Regions from separate parts of the Paenibacillus sp. EKM301P genome, predicted to be linked through region 1. Evidence: riboswitches for the same ligand, from Rfam matches in the RefSeq annotation. Region 1 holds a riboswitch; each other region holds the start of a gene.
The links. Region 1 has a riboswitch for thiamine pyrophosphate ahead of tenA (thiaminase II). Riboswitches for the same ligand answer to the same signal wherever they lie in the genome.
Positions count from the first base shown of each region.

Region 2: another riboswitch for thiamine pyrophosphate. It lies ahead of thiC (phosphomethylpyrimidine synthase ThiC); the one in region 1 lies ahead of tenA (thiaminase II).
Region 3: another riboswitch for thiamine pyrophosphate. It lies ahead of HFD99_RS16950 (thiamine phosphate synthase); the one in region 1 lies ahead of tenA (thiaminase II).
Region 4: another riboswitch for thiamine pyrophosphate. It lies ahead of HFD99_RS21960 (ABC transporter substrate-binding protein); the one in region 1 lies ahead of tenA (thiaminase II).

Region 1 covers NZ_JAALFM010000005.1:99,334-103,566, forward strand. The annotation lists gene HFD99_RS14345 (NAD-dependent malic enzyme) at 34-1,755, shown strand; TPP riboswitch at 1,825-1,927, shown strand; gene tenA (thiaminase II) at 2,060-2,749, shown strand; gene thiM (hydroxyethylthiazole kinase) at 2,775-3,620, shown strand; gene thiD (bifunctional hydroxymethylpyrimidine kinase/phosphomethylpyrimidine kinase) at 3,617-4,233, shown strand, end outside.
Region 2 covers NZ_JAALFM010000019.1:14,198-18,430, forward strand. The annotation lists gene HFD99_RS23610 (alpha/beta hydrolase) at 1-758, opposite strand, end outside; gene HFD99_RS23615 (IclR family transcriptional regulator) at 1,057-1,800, shown strand; TPP riboswitch at 1,918-2,029, shown strand; gene thiC (phosphomethylpyrimidine synthase ThiC) at 2,217-4,061, shown strand.
Region 3 covers NZ_JAALFM010000006.1:297,740-301,972, forward strand. The annotation lists gene thiO (glycine oxidase ThiO) at 1-876, opposite strand, end outside; gene HFD99_RS16950 (thiamine phosphate synthase) at 934-1,527, opposite strand; TPP riboswitch at 1,844-1,952, opposite strand; gene HFD99_RS16955 (ABC-F family ATP-binding cassette domain-containing protein) at 2,038-3,591, opposite strand; gene HFD99_RS25745 (hypothetical protein) at 3,764-3,955, shown strand.
Region 4 covers NZ_JAALFM010000014.1:34,428-38,660, forward strand. The annotation lists gene HFD99_RS21950 (bifunctional 2',3'-cyclic-nucleotide 2'-phosphodiesterase/3'-nucleotidase) at 1-291, opposite strand, end outside; gene HFD99_RS21955 (pyridoxamine 5'-phosphate oxidase family protein) at 510-944, opposite strand; TPP riboswitch at 1,214-1,323, shown strand; gene HFD99_RS21960 (ABC transporter substrate-binding protein) at 1,519-2,562, shown strand; gene HFD99_RS21965 (MTH1187 family thiamine-binding protein) at 2,981-3,274, shown strand; gene HFD99_RS21970 (ABC transporter permease) at 3,271-4,047, shown strand; gene HFD99_RS21975 (ABC transporter ATP-binding protein) at 4,093-4,233, shown strand, end outside.

The DNA.
Region 1 (4,233 bases):
AATTATCAAAATATAGGGAAAGAAGGTATTTTTATGGAAGCATTTCATGTCAATCGTGATGGGTCATTATCTACTCCCTTACGAGGAAAGGACGTCCTAGCAAACCCTCTTTTGAACAAAGGGGTGGCATTTACAGAAGAAGAACGCAAAGAACTGGGCTTGGAAGGAATTCTTCCTCCCACTGTCCTTTCATTGGAAAAACAGAGCGTTCGGGCATATCAGCAATTCCTGGCACAACCCACCATGCTGCGTAAAAATGCTTCACTTAACGACCTTCATAACCGGAATGTCGTGCTTTACTATCGGCTGCTAACCGACCATTTGAGTGAAATGCTGCCCGTAGTCTACACACCGACTGTAGGAACCGCCATTCAAGAATACAGCCATGAGTACAACCGTCCCGGGGGCGTATATTTATCAATAGATCATCCGAACGGTATCGGACAGGCGTTCTATAATTCCGGATTGCGTAGTGAGGATGTTGACCTTATCGTCGTGACGGATTCAGAAAGTATTTTGGGAATTGGTGACTGGGGTGTCGGGGGAATTAACATTGCTATTGGCAAACTTGCTGTATATACAGCTGCGGCAGGTATTCATCCCGGGCGGGTGCTGCCCATTGTACTGGATGTCGGCACGAATAACGAGAAGCTGCTGAATGATCCGCTATACATCGGAAACCGCCATAAACGAGTTCGCGGAGAAGCCTATCATCAATTTATTGATACCTTTATCAGCAAAACGTTAACACAATTCCCGAAAGCGCTTTTGCATTGGGAGGATGTGGGCAGCGTGAACGCACGCCACATTATAGGGAAATACGGTCAAAACATTCTCACCTTCAATGATGACATCCAGGGCACAGGAGCAGTCACATTAGCTGCGATTGTTTCGGCGGTAGGTGTCACCAAAATTCCGCTACGTGAACAAAAAATACTTGTCTTTGGTCCAGGGGCAGCAGGAATCGGTAACGCCGACCAAATACGGAGCGCTATGATCGAGGACGGGCTTCCTGCAGAAGATTCTTTCAGGTCGTTTTGGGCCTTTGATTATCGCGGGCTATTAACGGACGATATGGAAGATGTACTCGATTATCAGAAACCATATGTGCGTAAAAAGGAAGAAATCAGCTCATGGGCCCGATCGGAAGACGGCAAAATACCGTTGTTGGAGGTCATCCGTCAGGTAAAACCTACAATCTTAATTGGGACTTCCGGTGTAGCGGGTGCCTTTTCTGAAGAGATTATCAAGGAAATGGCAAAGCATGTGGAACGCCCGATCATTATGCCCATGTCCAATCCTACCAATCTGGCTGAAGCGGTACCCGAGGATTTGATACGATGGACTGATGGCAAAGCATTGATTGCTACGGGAAGTCCCTTTGAGCCCGTCACCTATAACGGTACGAAATTTGAAATTGGTCAGGCGAACAATGCCTTTGTTTTCCCGGGACTGGGTCTAGGCGCAATTGTGGTCAAGGCCAAACGAATCACTCCTTCCATGTTTACCGCAGCAGCTGATGCCGTTGCCAACGCCGTAGATTCGAATGAACTTGGCGGCGCACTGCTGCCCCATATTCGAAAATTACGTGATGTTTCGTTTGCGGTTGCGGTTGCGGTAGCAAAGGCCGCAATTCAGGATCAGGTAGCTCAGGCACACCTTCCAAATATTGAGCAAGCCATTCGGGATGCAATGTGGAAACCGGAATATGTGAGGGTCAAAGCCGTGGAAAGTGTAATCCAACACCCTCACTAATCCTTCACTAGGCATAAGCAGTTTGACATAACATAGGAACGAATGTACAGTATTAGTCAAAAGAATAGGAAAGTCCACTAGGGGAGCCATTATGGCTGAGACAAGAATGAATCTTGGACCCTTTGAACCTGATCTAGTTCGTACTAGCGTAGGAAAGTGGAGCCTTCTATATAGGGTTTCAGGCGTTTTTGCGCATTGAACCTATGTTGAAGCCGCTCCAGTTTTCGGGGCGGCTTTTTGGCATTGTTCCGAGAATTGTATCTTACGGGACTTCTTATTCTCCATTTTTGTTGGAGGTGGGGAAATGAGTTTTTCGCAAGAGCTCCGTCAGCAGGCGGATGGCATTTTTCAAGCCATTTATGAGCATCCCTTTGTGAGAGGTATTGCTGAAGGAAATTTAACAAGGGAACAGCTGATTCACTATGTAAAACAAGACTTTGAATATTTGAACGCCTACATGCGGATTTACGGCATCGCAATCTCCAAAAGCACGAGCCGGGAGGATATGGCTGTATTTAACGAACAGATCTCTTTTATTCTCAACAGCGAGGTTCATCCGCATCAAAATTTTTGTGCTATCGCAGGTGTCACCTATGAAGAGATGCAGGGATATCCACTCGCTCCGTCCGCTCATCATTATATCCGCCATATGCTGACCGTCGCACATGAGGGTAGTCTTGGGGAAATCATGGCCGTGCTGCTACCATGTCCATGGACATATCTTGAAATTGGACGCAGGCTAATGGATGAGGTAAGACCAGACGAGTCTCATCCGTTCTATGAGTGGATTTGCTTCTATGGCAACCAAATTGAAGATGTAACCTTCAAATATCGAGAGCGTGTGGATGCTTGGGCGAAAGTCGCCACGGCTGCCGAGCGAGAGCGGATGATTGAGCATTTTATGCTAAGCTGCCAGCTGGAATATATGTTCTGGGATATGGCTTATAAGCAGGAACAATGGCCCGTCCAGATGCGCGCTACGGTCTTGGAATAATCAGTATAGATGAGAGAGGATAAACATGATGAATATATGGGAACAAAGTTATTCGGCGCTCCTGACAAAGGTACAAAACAGCAACCCCCTCGTTCATAATATAACCAATGTGGTGGTCACCAACTTTACAGCCAACGGCCTATATGCACTAGGGGCTTCCCCGGTGATGGCTTATGCACCCGAGGAAGTAGCAGATATGGCCAAAATAGCGGGCGCCGTCGTGTTAAATATCGGTACGCTAAACCGTGAGCTGGTGGATGCCATGATCCTTGCTGGACAATCGGCGAATGCTCACGGTGTTCCAGTTCTGTTAGATCCGGTCGGTGCAGGAGCGACTAGCTTTAGAACCGAGTCAGCACTGCGAATCCTAAACGAGGTTAACATCTCACTAGTACGAGGCAATGCAGCCGAAGTCGCTCATCTGATCGGAGAAGCCCGAGAAATTAAAGGGGTAGATGCAGGCGACAGTGCTGACAGCAGTAATGTCGATCTGGCAGTTCGGGCTGCGCAAACGCTCCATACCATGGTTGTCATCACTGGAAAAGAGGACGTCATCACCGATGGGGTTGAAGTACGATTGATTAGTGGCGGAGACGCGCTGCTTACGAAGGTAACCGGAACAGGCTGCCTGCTGACCTCTGTGTTGGGTGCCTTTGCAGCAGTTGAACCCAACCTGCTGCTCGCAGGCACAGCAGGTTTGGCATTTTACGGTGCAGCAGCTTCTCGAGCCGCAGCGCATACCGCAAAGCTGGGGCCGGGCAGCTTCCAGATTGCCTTTCTCGACGAGCTTGCCAAACTACATACTGGTTCGCTAGAGGGGCAAGTCACGATCCGTGAAGCTGGAACAACTACAACAGGTGGTGCGCGATGAGAGACGTGCATGTACCGAGAGCGCTGACGATTGCCGGTTCAGACAGTGGCGGCGGGGCTGGAATTCAAGCCGATCTCAAAACCTTTCAGGAGCTTGGCGTATACGGCATGTCAGCTATTACGGCCATAACGGTACAAAATACTTTGGGAGTTCACGGTGTATATCCGCTGCCACAGGAAGCAACAGCGCAACAGATCGAAGCTGTAGGATCAGATCTTGGAGTCGACGCCCTAAAGACTGGCATGCTATTTGATGCAGGCAGAATCCGTCTTGTGGCCGAGCAGATCCGAAAGTTCGGCTGGGAAAAGGTTGTCGTCGATCCTGTAATGATTGCCAAAGGGGGCGCAAAGCTGCTGCAACCAGAAGCGGTGCAGGCATTGAACGACGACCTGCTCCCCTTGGCCCTGGTCGTCACACCAAATATCCCGGAAGCGGAGGCCTTAACCGGGATAAGCATTCGTACGATGGAAGGGCGCCGTGAAGCTGCGAGACATATTAGCAGCCGGGGTCCCAAATTCGTTGTGATCAAGGGCGGCCACGATGAGGAGAGCGAAAACAGCGGTCAGGTCATTGACCTGCTATTTGACGGAACTGCCTTCACAGAGCTGGGCGG
Region 2 (4,233 bases), on a different contig from region 1:
GGAATCTGATGCAAGCTGGTGCCGTTTAAGACTGGAAACAGCAACTCCAAAATTTCCAAAGACGGATGTCTCGGCAGATTAATTTGATTGTGAATGTTATGGTACAGTGTATCTGGCTCCAGCAGGAAGGTACTGTCCAAAATCATTGCGTCCACATCCTTGGTTTGCAAGCCCGCCTGAAGAGCGGTTCCTGCTCCCATAGAAAAGCCCCATACGATAATTTCCGACGAGCCGCGTTGCTTCGCAAGCTGAATCGCTCCAAGAAGCTGCTGGGATTCCGCCTTACCTCCGGTTGCGACGGCCTTGCTGTTTTGTGACGCGAATCCATAATCAAACATGACCACATTAAAGTTCAGACTGTGGGCATAATGCGCCAGATCATACATAGGAATCCAGCTTTCTTCGCGATTAGCCCCGTAACCATGACTGAAAATAATGGTTTTCCGCGATTGATCCGCCGGGATATACCAGCCTTGTACGATACGGCTACCATCCTTGGCTGGGAAGCTGACATCTTCATAAGGCATGCCTTTGGCCTGCATCGGATTAGAGTACAAGGGTGCGACGGTGGGATTCGTAAGCACCCAGGCGATGTAAGCATGCAAGGCAATAAAGCAAAACAACAGAAAAAATACGACCGACAGCAGCAGAGCAATCACAACGTGCTTGAACCGCAGCATACGGGGATTAAAGAGTGGGGTGGACGGCTCCTGAACAGCGGTCTGTAGCTGAGCGTTGCGCTGGGATGTCGAAATCATGTAAGAGCCTCCTTATATAAAATTGATCTTCGAATCATAAAATTTAGGTATAATTCCACTTGAAAATAGTAGGGTATGTCCGTATAGATACCTATTATCGTATGATGGCTATTATCCAAAGTCAACGCCTGAACCGGAAAAGTAAAAATGATGCAAAGAATTGTCGATGTTTGTTCTTGTTCTGTAATATGGTTGTCACAAAAACATCGGTTTACAGTAGCCGCGACTATTCTATATAATTTATGTAACCATGTTTCATAGTGTGAAACGAATATGGATACAAGAGGAGCGGTTCACGATGGAAGACCGTAAATTAACCGTCCGCGCTGTAGAGCGTGCACTTGATATACTGCTGTGTTTTACCGCAGAATCTGATCTTGGTCTAACGGAGATTGCCTCCCAAATTGGTCTACATAAAAGCACTGTTCATCGTCTTTTGACTACGCTGGAGGATCGGGGATTTGTCGTTCGGAATGCCGAAACGGAAAAATATAGGCTTGGTTTTCGCATATGGGAGCTGTCCACGCATCTGTCCCAAAGCGATGAGCCGGCGGTGTTGTTACAGCCTGCAATGGAAGGACTGCGTGATCGCTTAGGGGAAACGGTCAGCTTGTACCTGCGGGATGGAAGCATGCGTATTCGCATACAAGCCGTGCAGAGCAATCAGGCGATCCGCAGGGTTGCGCCTGTGGGTGCGCGTATGCCGCTGGCTGTGGGAGCCTCCAGCAAGGTGCTGGCGGCCTTTATGCCACCGCAGGAGCTGGAGGTATTGCTAAGCAGTGAAGAATGGCCACCTTCGGTAGACCCGGAGGTTTATAAAGCCCAGCTGCAGGACATTCGTGAGAAGGGCTATGCGACCAGCTATGAAGAACGTGAGCCAGGAGCTGCGGCTGTGGCCGCGCCTATTGTGAACCGAAAGGGACAGGTCACGGCGGCTTTATCTGTATCCGGCCCGGTCAGTCGACTTGCGCCCGAGACGCTGCATGAGTTTGCACCGATTTTGATCGAAGCAGCCAAGGAAATGGGGCTTATGCTTCCGTGACAGTAATCAATACAAAAGGAAATCATACAAGGGTTGCCAAAGCTATAAATTTAAAGTAGTCTGATAGAGATGGCGGGATGTTTGTTATAGCCGCCAATTCATGTGAATAGAAATTATCACAGTTACTGGGGGAGCCTGTAATGCGGGCTGAGATGGAATCAGGCAAGATTCCGGACCCTTTGCACCTGATCTGGATCATACCAGCGTAGGGAAGTAATCGGCCATTGAAATGTATACGCAGCTGCTGTCTACGGCCGCGCATTGGAATATGATTATTCCACGTGCGATCGGTTTGGATAGCTGTCTCGTTTGATTAGCCGGTTCCCTAGGGAACCGGCTTTTTTGCATAGATCAGCGCCACCCTGGGAATGGTTCCGGATCGGTGTGTCATTTCAACGATACGGGAGGAATGGATCATGAAACCGACAGAAACAAAAGGAACAAAAGAAACAGGAATGAAATCAGCAGATGCAGGATTGGCGGGAATAATAGAAGTAGAGGGAGAGAAGGCCAAAGCGGAGCAAGCCAGTGGGCTAAAGCCCTTTCCGGGGAGCCGTAAGGTGTATATTCAAGGTTCTCGGCCGGATATTGCTGTGCCTGAGCGTGAAATCGCGCTACAACCCACACATACGCCGCAGGGCACCGAGCATCATGAGCCACTGCGTGTGTATGATACCAGCGGTCCGATGACGGACGAAGCCTACCAGGTCGATATCCGTCAGGGATTGCCACCATTACGGCGAGCTTGGGCACTGGAACGGGGGGATGTGGAGGCTTATGAGGGCCGCGCCGTCAAGCCGGAGGATAATGGACTGAAACCCGGCTCCAAACGGGAGACAGTGGAATTTCCCGGCGTGACCAACCGTCCGCTACGGGCTTCGCAAGGGCGTACTGTGACGCAAATGCACTATGCGCGGCAAGGGATCATTACGCCTGAAATGGAATTTGCGGCGATCCGCGAAGGTGTAGAGCCCGAGTTTGTACGACAGGAGCTGGCGGCTGGACGAGCTATTTTACCTTCAAATATCAATCACCCGGAAAGCGAGCCCATGGTCATTGGACGCCATTTTCACGTAAAGATCAATGCGAACATTGGGAATTCCGCAGTTACGTCCTCCATCGAGGAAGAAGTGGAGAAGATGACCTGGGCTGTGCGCTGGGGCTCAGACACCGTCATGGACCTGTCTACAGGCCGGAATATTCATACAACGCGCGAATGGATCATCAGGAATTCTCCCGTACCGATTGGAACGGTGCCGCTATATCAGGCACTGGAAAAGGTGAACGGCGAAGCTGAGAAGCTGACGTGGGAGCTGTATCGAGACACGCTGATTGAGCAGGCGGAGCAGGGAGTGGACTATTTTACAATCCATGCGGGTGTATTGCTGCGATATATACCGATGACGGCGAATAGAATGACGGGAATTGTATCCCGGGGCGGGTCGATCATGGCAGCCTGGTGCCTTGCACACCATCAGGAGAATTTTTTGTATACGCATTTTGAAGAAATCTGTGAAATTATGAAAGCCTACGATGTGGCCTTTTCTCTCGGGGATGGTCTGCGTCCAGGGAGTATCTATGATGCGAATGATGAAGCACAATTTGCAGAGCTGGAGACGTTGGGCGAGCTCACGCAAATTGCATGGAAGCATGATGTCCAGGTCATGATTGAAGGGCCAGGACATGTCCCTATGCACAAAATCAAGGAGAATGTGGATTTACAAATGGAGATTTGTAAGGAAGCCCCCTTTTATACTTTAGGGCCGCTGACGACGGATATCGCACCAGGATATGATCATATTACCTCAGCTATCGGGGCAGCCATGATCGGTTGGTTCGGGACGTCCATGCTGTGCTACGTTACGCCGAAGGAGCACTTGGGTCTGCCGAACAAAGATGATGTCCGCGAAGGAGTTATTACCTACAAAATTGCCGCGCATGCTGCCGATCTGGCGAAGGGTCATCCGCGGGCACAGCAGCGGGACGATGCTTTGTCCAAGGCGCGTTTTGAATTCCGCTGGCGCGATCAGTTCAATCTCTCGCTTGACCCTGAGCGGGCATTGTCCTACCATGATGAAACGCTACCAGCAGAGGGGGCCAAGGAAGCCCACTTTTGCTCGATGTGCGGTCCCAAGTTTTGCAGTATGCGTATCACGCAGGACATTCGTGCCTATGCGGCCGATAAGGGACTGAATACTGAGGAAGCCGTTGCCGCCGGGATGCGAGAGAAGGCAGAGCAGTATCGGGAAGCTGGGCAGTAAAAATCGGTAGCGATACAAAAGTCAATCAACTGGGAAGCCTCAACGAAAAGTACAGTTAAGCTCGTCAGAGGTTTATTTCCATAAACGTATGAGTTTAGGTTTAGAAACGCGTGAGTAACAAAAAGCCGTGGTTCTCTACAGTCGATGTAGAAAACTACGGCTTTTCAGCTTA
Region 3 (4,233 bases), on a different contig from region 1:
TAACAGTCCTTTTAAGCCTCCTACGGTCACCTCTTTGTCATATTGATGTGGAAGACTCGTAGCCCCAATCCAAAGCTCGTTATTCTGTTTAGGCACGAGGTAAACATCGTCGGCATAAATGGTATAATCCAACGGATGGTCCTTCAAGGAGACTGCTACCACTTCACCCTTGACTGGATAAAGAGGATAATCAAATCCAATTTGTACTAGCAATTTCAAGCTGTCCAAGCCTGCGGCAATCACGACCTGATCGCAGGAAAAAAATCCACTATCCGTTCGCACACCGCAAACTCGGCCGTCCTGTATGATCAGTTCCTCGGCATGAGTTCCAGACCATATTGTTGCTCCCAGCACCGCAGCTGCCCCTGCATAAGCACGGCAAAGCTGAACAGGGGCCACTTGTGTCTCCTTTGATCGGTATATAGCCCCAATTACTTGATCTGCCAAGCCCGGAATCCGTCGAGCCAATTCCCTGGCATCCCACCAAATAGGGCTATCATCCTCTCGGATATTCGCAGCATTCCAGCGCCTTTGGCCCTCTGTTTCTGAACGAAAAGGGGTCACAAAACCTTCGGTACGAAAATCCACTGAAATACCCGATAAACGCTCCAAATCACAGACAAGGTCAGGGAATGCATCTCGACTTGCGCGAGCAAATCGTGCCAGCTCAAGGTCTGAGAACTCTTCACTTTCCGCTGCCAGCATTCCCGCCGCTGCTCCTGATGCTCCCTCACCGGGGATACATCGTTCCAGCATAATTGTACTTCGTCCCTCCTTAGCCACATGATAAGCAATGGCACTGCCGATCACACCCCCGCCTATGACCAAGCATTCTGCGTGTCCTATTGCTTTTTTCTCTGTATGTGTCTTTGACATATGTTCCGTGTCTCCTCTCCGGTGAGCATTCTGCTTTCCCTTCGTCTCGTTTTCTTGCTACAGGTCGTGAACTACAAGATCTACCATTCGCCTATATTCCATCGCTGCTGCAACGGGTGACTCTGCTTCCCATATACCAGACATCACCGCAATTCCGCTTGCTCCGGCATGATAGAGCTCTGGAACATGATGAGGTTGTATGCCTCCCAACGCTATCACCGGAATGGCCGACAATCTGCAAATGCGTTCAAGCTGTGCTACACCCCGCGGTACAAGACCGGCCTTACAATAGGTCTCATATACATGACCAAATAGTACATAGTCTGCTCCCCCCTGCTCAGCGGTCTGCACCTCCTCCAAGGAATGTACAGACACTCCACAGCGTGTACCCACTGGAAGCAGACTTTTCGCATCCATCACAGATAACCCATTAGCAGGTAGCTGGACAGCTCTTGCCAAGGTAAGTAAAGCTACGTCCATACGGTCATTTACTACAATTTGCTGCAAAGGAACTTCCTGCTCGATCATGCTACGAGTCAAAGAAAGCAAAGCAGAGGCACCCTTCTGTTTCGAACGTGCGTGTACATAATGAATATAAGGACAAATAGCGGCAGCCACTTTGGGTACATCCACACAGGAGACACTTTCCATCGTAATTACGTGTAATTCGATCTCATTTTCACCTCACTTGGACTAAAAAATATAAAATAATCGTATAAGCTGAACTATATTGTTGCAGCTCCCTATTGGGTAATATCATACGGAGCCAGCCACATGTAACAGCAATAATGAAAGGAGATCATTTGTAAATCCGTCTACGGAAGCTCGAACAAATGAAGATGAACGAAACGCAAAAAGCCACTTCCCAGAGGAAGTGGCTTGACAAACGTTCAAAATCGAACGGACTATTATATCCGTAAACGTATATCGTTCCCTGTGCAAACAAAAGTAAAGAGCTACTACCTTGTTTGTACAGTACTCACTTCCCTACGCTGGCATAACCCAGATCAGGTACAAAGGGTCCGAAATCCATTTATTTCGTCTCAGCCGCATGGGCGGCTCCCCTAGTGTAACTATTTTATTGTATCAGCTAAAGATAGCTTAGCATATTTTCCTAATTCTGCAAACCCCACCTTGTGTTAAATCTGTCAGAACTGGATTTTAGTTAACTTTACTAGACCACTCTTCTACATTCCACGTTTTGGTTACCCAATCCTCGTAAAAGTCCGGTTCGTGGGATACAAGCAATACGGTCCCTTTGTATTCCTTCAAAGCGCGTTTGAGTTCATCCTTTGCTTTGACATCCAAGTGGTTGGTAGGCTCATCAAACAGTACCCAGTTGCTCTCACGCATTAACAGTTTACAAAGGCGGACTTTAGCCTGTTCTCCACCACTAAGCGCAGACAAAGGCCGGGTGATATGCTCATTCTTCAAACCACAGCGCGCCAAATGCGCTCGTACTTCATGCTGATTCAAATGCGGAAATTCATTCCATACATCGTCAATCGGTGTAATTTTCTCCGCCTTTACTTCCTGTTCAAAATAAGCAGGCTGCAAGAAATCCCCTTGATAGGTTTTTCCGCTGATTGGAGGTATTTTCCCAAGAATGGTTTTGAGCAACGTAGACTTACCAACACCATTACAGCCAACAATTGCGATCTTTTCGCCACGTTCGATCGTCATGGACATTTTAGGCAAAAGAGCATGAGTGTAGCCAATTTCAAAATCAATACCCTCAAAAACCGTTTTCCCGCTCGCACGGGCTTCTTTGAACTGAAAGGTTGGCTTTGCAGCTTCTTCAGGCTTATCAATACGTTCGATCCGATCAAGCTGCTTTTCACGGCTTTTTGCACGGCCTGATGTAGATGCGCGCGCTTTATTGCGCTGAATAAAATCTTCCTGTTTCTTAATATATTCCTGCTGCTTCTCATATGCATCAATATGCTGTGCTTTGTTCAGATCCGCCATTTCAAGAAACTTTTCATAGTTAGCTGAATAGCGGGTCATCTTAGCAAATTCAAGATGGTAGATTACATTAACGACTTGGTTCATAAATTCAGTATCATGTGAGATGAGGATAAAAGCATAGGGATAATCCTTCAAATATCGCGTAAGCCATTCTATATGCTCCACATCCAAATAGTTGGTAGGCTCATCCAGCAGCAATACATTCGGCTTTTCCAACAGCAACTTAGCAAGAAGCACCTTTGTCCGTTGCCCACCACTAAGTGCTGCTACATCCCGATCCAGTCCGATGGCAGAGAGACCTAATCCATTCGCCATTTCTTCAACCTTCACATCAATGAGGTAAAAATCCCCCATATCCAATTGCTCTTGAATTTCTCCCATCTGTTCCAGCAAGACTTCCAACTCTTCGGGAGAAGCCTCTCCCATTTTGTCTGTAATTTGCATCATTTCCTTTTCTAGTTCCAACAAAGGAAGAAAAGCGTCTTTTAATACATCACGTACTGTTTTGCCCGGCGTCAGCTTGGTGTGCTGATCCAGATAGCCATAACGTACACGTGGAGTCCATTCCACTTTGCCTTCATCTTTAAGCAATTTTCCAGTCAGAATGTTCATGAGTGTCGATTTACCAACACCATTAGCTCCTACCAATCCTACACGTTCCCCCGCAAGTAATCGAAAGGAAACATTTTTAAATAATGCACGGTCCCCAAAGTTGTGGGATACATTTTCTACAGTCAATAAACTCATAAGCTGTTTTTGGCTCCTTATTGTCATCGGCACTGCCGAGTGTTCTTATTTCATCAATCTTTCGTTTCTTTCAAAGCTTTATTGTAGCACATTCGGCACCCTTATCGGAACATTGAAAACAGCGAATTTTAAGGTTTTCAGATGGAGTGGCCTAAAAAAAGAAAACCAGCTAATGTTAGTCAAGGGGTCCACCAACATTTTAACGAAAATATACGCTAAGGACATGGCTTATTTTTTTGCCCTCATTGCCCTTATTAATCCGGATTTGAAAGTAGTAGAAATCGACATCGGCCAACTTGATATTGGTCAACTCGCTTCCCAAAAGTCGGTAAATAGCAACGTATTGACAATCAATATGTCTTGAAGGTTTTTCGCTTGCTAAATCATATCGAATTAGCGCTTAATCTCCTCTTCGGTAGGTACATAAGGAGTTTCTTTGCTTCTTTTGGCAATTTAAGCTTCAAGCTTAGTTCTAAAATGTTGGAACAGCGTTGAAGTTAGTATACATAAGCTTACAATTCCAAATAATGAATACCTTAATAATTGATAAGTTCTAATAACAATTAAAAAACAGAACTCTATGTAGACAGTCCTCATGAGTATCGAAGGAATAATAAAATGGAGAAAATGTAATTATCCCGG
Region 4 (4,233 bases), on a different contig from region 1:
CTGCAGCAAATCACCGTTATCGAACAGCATGCTGTTTCTTGTTTCACTACGCGCTTGTTGGATCAAGCTTGCTGTCCTAATCAAGCCATATTCGTTGGTTTCTTTGTCCGAATAATAATCATAATTCATGAGCGCTCCATGAATATCCGTTGTCTCCATGATCCGCAAATTCACCGTAGCGCTATCGCGAGAATTGCTAGCTGCCCAGGATGGAGCGGCTGAAAACACCAGTAGGCTACAAGCTACAACTGCTGCTGTAAACCCTTTAAACCAATTTTTACGAAATAACAAAATATACCCCTCCTCATTAAGGTGTATGCCTCATATACATACTTTTGCACATATATGTAAGCTTTGAACCCACCATTCCTATTTTAATCCAACGCCAGACAAAAGAGTAGTCATTTGCTTAAAATATTTATGAAAAAATAATTATTTTGCGTATAAAAAAAGCCAATAAATCTCCTGAAAAAGTTGGAAATTTACTGGCTTGTTCGTTTATATTGTTTCTATTTCGTCCACACCTGGCGCTCCGTTTGTTGACCCACGTACTCAATACGAGTCGGATTGACGTCTAAGATGACATAATCGGGATCATCTGGTCCGGAAAACCATTTTTTCAGAGAATCATTCCACACTTGTTTGCGTAACCCCTCATCAGCTGTAATCTGGACGGTAGCCTCCACTTCCAAGACTTCCTTCGTGCCACCCACTTCATAGCCCAGCAACAGATAAGCATTCGGATTGTCCTTTAGCTCATCCACTTTATGTGTTTTGCGATCCGTCGCCAGATGAATGTTCATTCCATCGTTAAAAAGGGCCATATAGCGTACTTTCGGTTTTCCGCCCTCAACCGTACCTAACGAGCAAAATTTGTTGTTATCCAAAGCCTTCACAATGGCTTGTTCCAGCTGACTGCGATCCAGTGTCTCCGTTTTACCCACAGTACAACAACTCCTTTTTACGAATTAGAATTCTATAGGGCTATGCCACTTGGCACCAGCTCTCCTAAACATACAGTGTAGCTGTTCTGAAAATAACATGACCGAAACAGATCTGAATGATTCATGTCCATTTTCAGATCAAAGCTCACAGTAAAAGTGTACCCTGTCGTTCGACAAATGAACCGTGAGCGCTCCCTCAAGGCTGGACAGACCTGCTTTCAAGGCATATAATCGTCGTAGTAAACCCGAATAAACGAACCCATTAAACCATACAATGCCAGGGGTGCTGGAATCGGCCGGCTGAGAGTGTGTCCCAAGACACTGACCCTTACAACCTGATCTGGGTAATGCCAGCGTAGGAATGCTTAAGCAAGATGTGCCTTTTATTAAAACAGGACATCCCTTACTTTGGTATATACAAGCGCAAGCGTCCCGGAATCTCGGGACGCTTTTTTTGTTGAAGATAAAGTTGTTGGAAAGATTGCTTCCGGCAGATGTGATTTTTGTGAAAATGGGGAATATAAACTGTCTGATTGGACGGATAACGGGTAATTAAAAAGGAGAGAACACAACGATGAAGCGCATGAAAATGTTAAGCCTGGGTCTGATCAGTCTGTGGCTCATGGCTATGACTCTGACCGCTTGCGGCGGCAATCCCCCTACATCTCAAAAGGAGGTTCCTGCTGCCGACACTTCAACGTCTACCTCGGCAAAGGGGCTCAAAGATGTTAAAGTCGTGCTCGACTGGACACCCAATACGAATCACACGGGACTCTATGTCGCCAAGGACAAAGGATTTTACGAAAAAGCAGGCTTGAATGTCCAAATTGTTCAACCAGGTTCAGGCGGAGCCGACCAAATGGTTGCTTCGAATGCTGCACCTTTTGGTATCAGCTATCAAGAAGGCGTCACTCAGGCTCGTATCCAAGGCGTACCGCTCGTATCCATCGCTGCGGTGATTCAGCATAACACCTCTGGCTTCGCAGCTCCGGTAGACCGCGGAATTAAAAGCCCGAAAGATTTCGAGGGTAAAAGCTACGGCGGCTGGGGTTCTCCTGTAGAAGAAGCGGTCATGAAATCCATCATGGATTCAGACCAAGGTGATGTGAGCAAAGTGAAAATCGTCAATATGGGCAATGCAGACTATTTTACAGCCGTGAAGCGGGATATTGACTTTGCCTGGATTTTCTACGCATGGACCGGGATTGAGGCCGAGCTTCGAGGCGAGCCCTTGGATATGCTGTATGTAAAAGATTATTCCAAAAGTCTCGATTACTATACACCTGTAATTGTGAGCAATGAACAGACGATAAAAAACGATCCTGACCTAGTCAAAGCGTTCATGGACGCTACTGCACAAGGCTATGAATACACTATCGCCCATCCAGAAGAAGCGGCGAATATCTTAACTAAAGCTGTGCCAGAGCTGGACAAAAAACTGGTACTTGCTAGCCAAAAATGGCTAAGCCCGCGTTATCAGGACGATGCCACGCAATGGGGTTTACAAAAAGCAGAGGTATGGCAAAACTACTCGGATTGGATGTATGAACGCAAGCTGCTCAGCAAACCTTTGGAAGTCGATAAGGCCTTCACAAACGACTTCTTGCCCAAGCGTTGATCATTTTGTTAAAACGCTAAATAAGACTGGACTAGAGAAGTGAACGAAGCGCCACTACGCGGACGGATGATGCTTCCCATCGCCACCGCCCCCGGATTTCTCGAATAAAGCCCTCAGCAGGGTAGAAATCCGGGGACAAAAGCGACCGTTTTGCTTGTACAGCACCATTCCGTCCAATTCGTTCTCGTTCCACTTGGTTTATTTCTCTAGTCTCATAGTATCTAAGCGCAAAAACAGGTGCGCTTATGTAGAAAATACCGTACAAAATACTGTACAACCTAGCTTTAAAACTAAGTTGCTTTTAAGGCGGTTGGTAGCGGAGCGGTTCATTTGAATCTGAAGAAGCGAAGCGGTCTCCCCACCTTAAACCACCATATCTTTTTTACTAACACTCCAATAAAGGACAGGTGAAATTCACATGGCTAATACACTGCTCAGCATTCAAGTAATCCCTAAAACACCTAATAACGAAGACTCTTACCCCTATGTAGACAAGGCGATTGAGGTCATCCAGCGTTCCGGTGTCAAACATCAGGTGAATCCATTGGATACGACCATGGAGGGCGAGCTCGACGAGTTGCTGAAAGTGGTTAAAGAAATGCACGAGGCTTTGACGGAAGCTGGAAGTCCCAGCGTCATTTCACAGATCAAAATTGCACATAACCCACAGGGTATCAGCATGAACAAGCTGACCGAGAAGTATCGCCCATGAATCCGAAAGGCAAGAACGCATCCTGGTGGAAAAGCGTATGGCCGCCCCTTGTGGCGGTCCTCTTCTTTTTAGCGGCTTGGCAGGGAGCGGTTTCCTATTTACATATTGAATCCTGGCTGCTGCCAGCTCCATCCCTAATCGTACAAGAGGGTATGGCGCAGTCGGCGTTGCTTGGTGCCCATACATGGGCTACGATTCGCCTGACGCTTGCGGGGTTTGCTATAGGGACAGCAACGGGACTGCTGATCGCCATCGTTCTTCATACGATTCCTTTTCTCAAATCTGCTTTGTACCCGCTCCTGATCCTTAGCCAAAACATTCCGATTATCGCCCTCGGTCCGTTGCTCATGGTATGGTTCGGTTTTGGCGTGCTGCCCAAGCTTATGGTCATTACATTAGTATGCTTTTTTCCCGTGGCTGTAGCAGCCATGGACGGGCTGACACGGACAGACCGTATGATGATGAACTACATGCGGATGTCGGGTGCAAGCCGCAGGGCTATTTTTATGAAGCTGGAGCTGCCACACTCCCTGCCACAAGTCTTCTCTGGCATTAAAATCGCTGCTACCTACAGTGTGATGGGCGCGATTATTGCCGAATGGATTGGGGCCAGTGAAGGAATTGGATATTATATGTTGCTGCAAAAATCTGCCTATCGTACGGATCTCATTTTTGCCGCTATCGGGATTATTGTTACACTCAGCTTACTGATGTTTGTCGTTATTCTACTACTGGAGAAATGGTTGGTGCGCTGGAAGCCTGATCAAGAATAGCCTCCACATATTGCATTAAAGCATTAATGAAAGGACGTGGCACATATGAGTCTGCATCCGACGGACTTGACATCACCACCTGTGGCTGATGAACAGCAACAAGCCGGAGAACCGCAGGTAATGACACCTGCTCCTCCTGCTTTGGAATTGGACGGGATCAGCCTCGCCTTCCGGGAAAAGCGAAGC